2 regions of the Terrisporobacter glycolicus ATCC 14880 genome follow, and region 2 is predicted to be linked to the other one. Evidence: riboswitches for the same ligand, from Rfam matches in the RefSeq annotation. Region 2 holds a riboswitch; the other holds the start of a gene.
The links. A riboswitch is a leader RNA that binds a small molecule or an ion and turns the genes downstream of it on or off. The one in region 2 is predicted to bind FMN.

Region 1 (4,222 bases), 250 kb from region 2:
GTTATATTACTTTCATCTTTTTTGTTTTTTTCAAAAGTTATTAACTTTTCCACATACTTACCTATAACATCATTTTCGATATTCACAATATCCCCAACTAACCTGTGGGAAAGTATAGTTTCCTGTGATGTGTGAGGAATAATCGATACACTAAAACTATTTTTATTTACATTTGCAATAGTTAAACTTATTCCATCTATAGCAACAGATCCTTTTTCTACTATATACCTTATTAAGCTATCCTCTACTATGATCGTATACCAAATTGCATTATCATCTCTTTTAATTTTTATTATTCTTCCAGTTCCATCAATATGCCCTGATACAATATGACCACCAAACCTACCACTTGAAGACATTGCTCTTTCTAAATTTACATAACTCCCATTTTTCAAACTTCCCAATGAAGATCTACTCAGAGTTTCATTCATTACATCAGCTGTAAAAGTTTTGTTGCTAAATGTAGTTACAGTAAGGCACACACCATTTACAGAAATACTATCCCCTATATGAATATCTTCAAATATTTTTTTACCTTGTATAGAAAGCACGGAAGATTTATTATTTTTTTTTATACTTTGTATTATTCCTATTTCCTCTATTATCCCTGTGAACATTTATGCGCCACCTCACTTTCTATTAATACATCTTCATCTATTTTTATTATTTTTGTATTCTTTAAATAAAATGAATTCTTAGGATTATCTACACCTCTTCCTGATACTGGAGACTTAGCATTTATGCCTCCAAATATTTTCGGTGCAATATAGGTTTGAACTTTATTAACTATACCACTGTTTAACGCCGACCAATTTAAAGTTCCACCACCCTCTAAAAGAACACTATCTATTTGTTCTTTTCCTAATATAATCATTAATTCTTTCAAATCAATATGATCATCTTTTTTAGGTACAACTATAATCTTACATCCTTTATCTGTGTATGTTTTATGTTTATCTTTACCACTTTCACTTGTAGCTATTATTGTCGGTATCCCATGAGCTGTACTTACTATCTTGCTGTCAATAGGTGTTCTTAGATTAGAGTCACATATTATTCTTGTAGGATTTTTACCATTATCTAATCTACAATTAAGCATAGGATCATCTAGCAATACAGTTCCTATTCCCACCATTATTCCGCTATATTTATGTCTATCTTCATGTACTCTCTTTCTCGAAGCTTCCCCTGTTATCCATTTAGACTGATTAGTATAAGTTGCAATTTTACCATCCATTGTCATTGCATACTTCATTACAACATAAGGTCTTTTTGTTTTTATATAATGAAAAAATACTTCATTTAAATCATCACACTCTTCTTTTAAAAGTCCTTCTATTACTTCCACTCCATTATTTCGAAGTTCTTCTATTCCTTTTCCTCTTACTAATGGATTTGCATCTGATGATCCTATAACAACTTTACTTATACCAACTTCTATTATCGCCTGAGTACATGGTGGTGTTTTTCCATAATGACAGCAAGGTTCTAATGTTACATATATAGTTGCCCCTTTGGGTGATTTTTTACAATTTTTAATTGCATTTCGTTCCCCATGAAACATTCCATAAGCTTTGTGATATCCTTGACCTATTATTTCATTATCCTTTACAATAACAGCACCCACCATAGGATTCGGATTCACAAATCCACAACCTTTTTTAGCAAGCTCTAAAGCCATTTGCATATATTTTTTATCAATCATAGTTCACCTCCAACAAAATTCATACAAATACAAAAAGCCTCGAACAATATGTTCAAGGCAGAATTTCTATAAACTGATTATTCTAATAATATATTCTTATTATAAATCAAAAAACTCTGAAATGATAAATTCATTCCAGAGCATATAATTCAAATTAATAAAAATTAAATTAGATTAATTATTTCATCTTCTTTCATCCAGACTTTACTGTCGGCCTCGGAATCACACCGAATCATGCCATAATGGCTCGTGGGCTATAACCACCGGTAGGGAATTTCACCCTGCCCTGAAGATTTTATTCAATTAAGATAATCATAATTTAATATACTCAATCTGTCAATTAATATTTCATTTCACTTAGAAATAAAATATTAAGAAAAAATACATTTCCATGTTTTAACTTACCATTTTATGGTATATATATAATATAAATAAAAATAGATATTGATTATATAAATTAAATTTGTTAAATCAATGGAGGAGATAATTATGGAATTAAAGGGAAGTAAAACAGAAAAAAATTTACTATCTGCTTTTGCAGGAGAAGCTCAAGCAAGAACTAAGTATACTTATTATGCTTCTAAAGCAAAGAAAGAAGGATATAATCAAATAGCTGATATATTCGAAGAAACTGCAAATAACGAAAAAGAACATGCTAAAATATGGTTCAAACTTTTACATGACGGTATGCCATCAACTCCAGATAACTTAAAGGACGCTGCTTCAGGAGAAAATTACGAATGGACTGATATGTACGCTACTTTTGCTAAAGAAGCTAAAGAAGAAGGGTTCGATAAAATAGCGTATTTATTTAAAGCTGTTGGAGAAATTGAAAAAGAACACGAAGAAAGATACCGTAAACTTCTTGAAAACCTAGAAAATGGAACTATATTCGAAAAAGACGGTGAAGTTTACTGGCATTGTCAAAATTGCGGACACATACATAAAGGTAAGATAGCACCTGAAGTATGTCCTGTTTGTAATCACCCACAGTCATACTTCCAAGTTAGAGCAGAAAACTATAAATAAGCGAGTAATTTATCTCAAATAGATAATTCCAAAACCCAATATTAAGTTAGGCTAACAACTAATAGTTGTTAGCCATTTTTTATAGCTTCATATTATAGCTTCATATTATAGCTTTATATAGTGTTTTCATTAACAATTTAATAAGATACTTTTTTTACTTTTTAATAAATATTTCTTTATTTCCTGAGAAATTATTTAGTTGAAATTTATAATAAAAAAAGATGTATTCCAACATATTGTTGAAATACATCTTGTATATACAATTCGAAAAATTTCCAATATTGAATAAAAACTATCTTTTTGAGAACTGAGGCGCTCTTCTTGCAGCTTTTAAACCATATTTCTTTCTTTCTTTCATTCTTGCATCTCTTGTTAAGAATCCTTCTTTCTTTAAGTCTCCTCTTAACTCAGCATCAGCTTTTAATAAAGCTCTTGATATACCGTGTCTTATAGCTCCAGCTTGTCCAGTGAATCCTCCACCTTCAACCTTTACTATTACATCGTATTTATTTTCATTATTAGTTAAAACTAATGGTTGTTTAACATCTCTTATTAATGTTTCGTAGTTAAAATATTCATTAACATCTCTTCCATTAACTACTATATTTCCTTCACCTGCAACTAATCTAACTCTAGCTACAGAGCTTTTTCTTCTTCCTGTTCCGTAGAATTGAACTTTTTCCATGATAACTCCTCCTTTCACCTATTAATCCTATACGTTTAATTCAACTGGGTTTTGAGCTGCATGTGTATGTTCAGCACCTGCGAATACTCTTAATCTAGTCATCATTCTGCTTCTTAATTTATTTTTTGGTAACATTCCGCTAACTGCATGTGCTACTACTTCTTCTGGTTTCTTTTCCATCATTTCTCTGTAAGTTATTTCTTTTAATCCACCTACATAACCAGTGTGGTATCTATATAATTTTTGATCTAATTTCTTTCCTGTTAAAACTACTTTTGCTGCGTTTACAACAACAACAAAATCTCCACCGTCTACGTGTGGTGTAAATGTTGGTTTATGTTTTCCTCTTAATATAGTTGCTATTTCTGTAGCAAGACGACCTAATGTTTTTCCTTCAGCATCAACTACGTACCAGTTTCTTTGTACGTCAGCTGGTTTAGCTATATAACTTTTCATGGTTGTCCCTCCTTAATTTTCATAATTTTTTTATCTACCGTATATATAAAGTCCGGGGCAATGTGGACTTACTAGCACACTCTTATTCATTTTAATACAATGACCCTGGTGTGTCAAGTTTAATAATGAACTTTTTTAAGAAATAATCCGTGTGCAGGCGCGGTATGACCTGCTTCTCCCCTATCTTGTGAAGCAATTATTTCTTCCAGCGGTTTATCTATTCTTCCTCTGCCTATATCCACCAACGTTCCTACTATAATTCTCACCATATTATATAAAAATCCATTACCCTCCACTTCTAAAACAATTAAGTCTCCACTATACTCAATTGAAATATTATGTATGGT
Region 2 (4,222 bases):
GATTTCTTTGTGCATCTAATATAGCGCATATATTTTTATTACAAAGATTCATGTTAGCACCTAGTATTTCTAGAGAATTTATACCTATTAAAGGAATATTATTTACATGAGCCATAGCTTTTGCTGTAGCCATTCCTATTCTAAGTCCCGTGAAAGAACCCGGTCCTACACAAATACCTATGGCGTCTATATCCTTAATTTCTATATCACTAAGTTTTAACATATTTTCTATCATAGGCATTAGTTTTTGTGAATGAGTTTTTTTAGTGTTTATACTATATTCACAAATTAACTTGTCATCTTCTAATACTGCCACATTTGCAGCCATGGTAGAAGTATCTATTCCTAGTATCCTCATTATTTAGTCAACTCCTCAACTATTTCTTCGTATTTTTGTCCAAATGGTGTTAGTACCATTTCTCTTCCATTTTCTTTATAATTTAATTCTATTTTTAAATAATCTTCTGGTAGTATGTCTTCAATTATATTTGCCCATTCAATTATACAAACACCTTCTGAATCTATATATTCATCAAATCCAATATCGTACATTTCCTCACTACATCCAATTCTATACACATCAAAATGATATAAAGGTAGTCGACCTTCATATTCATTTACTATAGTAAATGTTGGACTTGTAATATAATCGTCTACTTCTAAAGATTTAGCTAAACTTTGTGTCATCGTAGTTTTTCCCGCTCCTAAATCTCCAATTAAACAAATCACACTACCTGGAAAAAGTAACTTACCTAGTTTTTCTCCAATCTCTCTTGTTTTCTCTTCTTTGTCTAAAAAAATTGTTTTCATTTATATCACCATAAAATCCTTTATTTCTTATAATTAACTTTCATATTATTAATTATTATTGTCAAATCAATCCGTATTTTAGTCATTTCTTTCTTGTGCAACTAGATATTATTATATAATAACCTTCATTTATAATAAAGGGGTTATCTTTATATACTTAAATTCTAAGTTTAATAAATACAAAAAAAGAGCTAAAATAGCTCTTTTTTATTTTAAAACTTATTTACTAAGTATTTTTTCCATCTTTTTGAATAATGGTAGTGTAACTACTGTCATTATACCTGCTTTTAATATATTAAAAGGAGCAATCATCCATATTACAAAAGTCATTAAATCTGTAACTCTTGGATTTATTATAGTTCCCATTTGTATTATTTGTTCTAATGGCATACCATATACTGTTACATATAAAGGTATCATTATAAAGTAATTCATTATACATCCCATAATAGTCATAGCTACTATTCCTACTAATCCTCCAGCTAACACTCCTTTTGTAGTTTTTAGCTTTTTATAAAATAAACATATAATTAATACATAAGACCCACCTATTACTACATTTGCAAATTCTCCAACTCCTCCAGTAGTACTTGCTGTTATTCCTTGAAGTAAGTTTTTAACTATAACTATAGCAAGACCTGCCATTGGCCCTAAAGACATTCCACCAAATATAGCTGGTATATCAGATAAGTCTATTTTTAGAAATGACGGAAATATTGGTAGTGGCACTGCTATAAACATAAGAATATAAGCTATTGCTGATAATACTCCCACCTTTGCTATAGTTTTTGCAGATGATAATCCTGGCTTTCTAATTACATTTTGCATAATATAACCTCCAAATTTTAAATATTTTTCTGAAATTAAAAAAACTCGAAGAATTGTAACCTTCGAGTCTTATGAATATTCAAAATGGATTATGGTATATATCATAATTCTCTTCTCTCATCCAGACTGTACTGTCGGCTTTGGAATCTCACCAAATCATGCTACAAATGTAGCTCGCGGGCTATAACCGCCGGTAGGGAATTTCACCCTGCCCCGAAGATCTTCTATTTTTTTAATTTCTTATTATATTATTATAATAATTAAATAGATACATTATGTCAATATAATATTTTAGACAGCAAAACTCAAAGCATGACTTCAGTTTATTTATTTTTCTTATAAACTATTTTTCCATCTATAATTGTATATAATACATGACTATTTATCTCAAAAGGATTATTGTCCCAAATAACTATATCAGCATCTTTTCCAATTTCAATAGATCCAACTTTATCGTCTATTCCTAATACTTTTGCTGGATTTATTGTTATTGCTTCCAATGCCTTTTCTTCTTTCATTCCATGTTTTATTGCTATCCCTGCACATATAGGCAAGTATTGAATGGGAACGACTGGATGATCTGTCATTAAACAAACATCTAATCCTGCATTTGAAAGAATTCCCGCTGTTTCAAAAGTTAAGTTACGAAGTTCTATTTTAGATCTTTCTGAAAGAGAAGGCCCTACGATTACTGGGTATCCTTCTTCCACCAATTCATCTACAACTAAATGCCCTTCTGTACAATGATCTAGCGTTAATCTTAAATTAAACTCTTTTGCAATTCTTATGGCTGTAAACATATCATCTGCTCTATGAGCATGAGCTTTAAGAGGGATTTGTCTTTTTAGTACTGGTATTAAACTTTCGTATTTAATATCATATTCTGGTTTACTTTCATCGTCTTCTTCTAACTCACATCTTTCAACTTCTTCTAGATATTCCTCTGCCTTTTTCAAATTTTCTCTAATTAAAGCTGCTATAGCCATTCTTGTTTGTGGAGTTTTATCGTCGCTACCATAAACACTTTTAGGATTTTCTCCAAAAGCGATTTTAGCTGCAACGGGATTTTTTATTACCATTTTATCTATAATTCTACCGAATGTTTTTATAGCTATACACTGACCACCCATTACATTAGCACTTCCAGGCGTAGTACAAACTGCTGTTATTCCACCTTGAACTGCTTCTGTAAAGTTTCTATCCATTGGATTTATGCCATCAATAGGATTTAAATGAGGAGTCACAGGGTCTGTTTCTTCGTTACCATCAGCACCTTCTGCTCCCATTCCATCTTCCCAAAGACCTAAATGCGTATGTGCATCTATAAAACCTGGCAATACTAAACACCCATTTGCATCTATTACTTGTGCATCCAAAGGTGCTACTATTTCATCACCAATTTCTATTATTTTTTTATTATCTATAAGAATATTACTATTTATTATTCCTTTAGTTACTGTATTTATTGTTCCATTTTTTATGAATATCACTTATTCTCCTCCATTATTAAAGCTTCATAGATAAGGCAACTCTTTGTTTATCCAAATCTATTCCTATTACTTTAACATCTATTATATCCCCAACAGAGCAAATTTCCATTGGATCTTTTACAAATTTATTACTCATTTGTGATTTATGAACTAAACCATCATTTTTTATTCCTATATCAACGAATACTCCGAAGTCTACAACATTTCTAACAGTTCCTTTTAAAATCATACCTTCTTTTATGTCTTCTATCTTCAATACATCTGTTCTAAGTATAGGCTTCATTCCATCTTCTTCTCTAGGGTCTCTACCTGGTTTTTTAATCTCTAAAATAATATCTTTTAAAGTTAATTCTCCCACACCTAAATCTTCACTTAATTGTTTTAAACCTATTTTTTCTACTTTCTCTTCTATATCAGATATATTTCTATTTTTTATATCATCTAAAGAGCATCCTAATATTTCTAACATTTTCTTACAAGTATCATAACTTTCTGGATGGACTCCTGTATTATCTAATGGATTTTTACCATCTTCGATTCTCATAAATCCAGCACATTGAACAAACGCTGAAGGTCCTAGTCTTTTTACCTTCTTAAGTTCTGTTCTTGATTTAAATGATCCATTTTCTTCTCTATAAGTAATTATATTTTTAGCTACAGCTTTACTTATTCCAGCTATATGTTCTAAAAGTGAGTATGAAGCTGTATTTAAATCTAATCCAACTTTATTTACCGAATCTTCTACTACTCCATCTAAAACTTCTTTTAGCCTCTTTTTATTTAAATCATGTTGATATTGTCCAACACCAATACTTTCTGGATCTATTTTTACAAGCTCTGCAAGAGGATCCTGAAGTCTTCTTCCTATAGATATAGCTCCTCTTATAGAGACATTTATATCTGGATGCTCTTCTGCTGCCAATTCAGATGCGGAGTAAATTGATGCTCCTGCTTCATTTACTATAATGTATTGAGTATCTACACCTAATTCTTTTATTAAATCTGATATAAGACTTTCTGATTCTCTTGATGCTGTACCATTTCCTATGGCTATAACATCTATTTTATGATTTTCTATTAATCTTTTTAGTGTT

Region 1: another riboswitch for FMN. It lies ahead of ribD (bifunctional diaminohydroxyphosphoribosylaminopyrimidine deaminase/5-amino-6-(5-phosphoribosylamino)uracil reductase RibD); the one in region 2 lies ahead of TEGL_RS18900 (ECF transporter S component).

The regions. Positions count from the first base shown of each region.
Region 1 is NZ_CP117523.1:108,112-112,333, reverse strand. It holds gene ribE (riboflavin synthase) at 1-617, opposite strand, end outside; gene ribD (bifunctional diaminohydroxyphosphoribosylaminopyrimidine deaminase/5-amino-6-(5-phosphoribosylamino)uracil reductase RibD) at 602-1,705, opposite strand; FMN riboswitch at 1,887-2,003, opposite strand; gene rbr (rubrerythrin) at 2,195-2,734, shown strand; gene rpsI (30S ribosomal protein S9) at 3,027-3,419, opposite strand; gene rplM (50S ribosomal protein L13) at 3,447-3,875, opposite strand; gene truA (tRNA pseudouridine(38-40) synthase TruA) at 3,995-4,222, opposite strand, start outside.
Region 2 is NZ_CP117523.1:3,898,194-3,902,415, forward strand. It holds gene tsaB (tRNA (adenosine(37)-N6)-threonylcarbamoyltransferase complex dimerization subunit type 1 TsaB) at 1-358, opposite strand, end outside; gene tsaE (tRNA (adenosine(37)-N6)-threonylcarbamoyltransferase complex ATPase subunit type 1 TsaE) at 358-810, opposite strand; gene TEGL_RS18900 (ECF transporter S component) at 1,030-1,638, opposite strand; FMN riboswitch at 1,744-1,863, opposite strand; gene TEGL_RS18905 (amidohydrolase) at 1,962-3,128, opposite strand; gene TEGL_RS18910 (Tex family protein) at 3,145-4,222, opposite strand, start outside.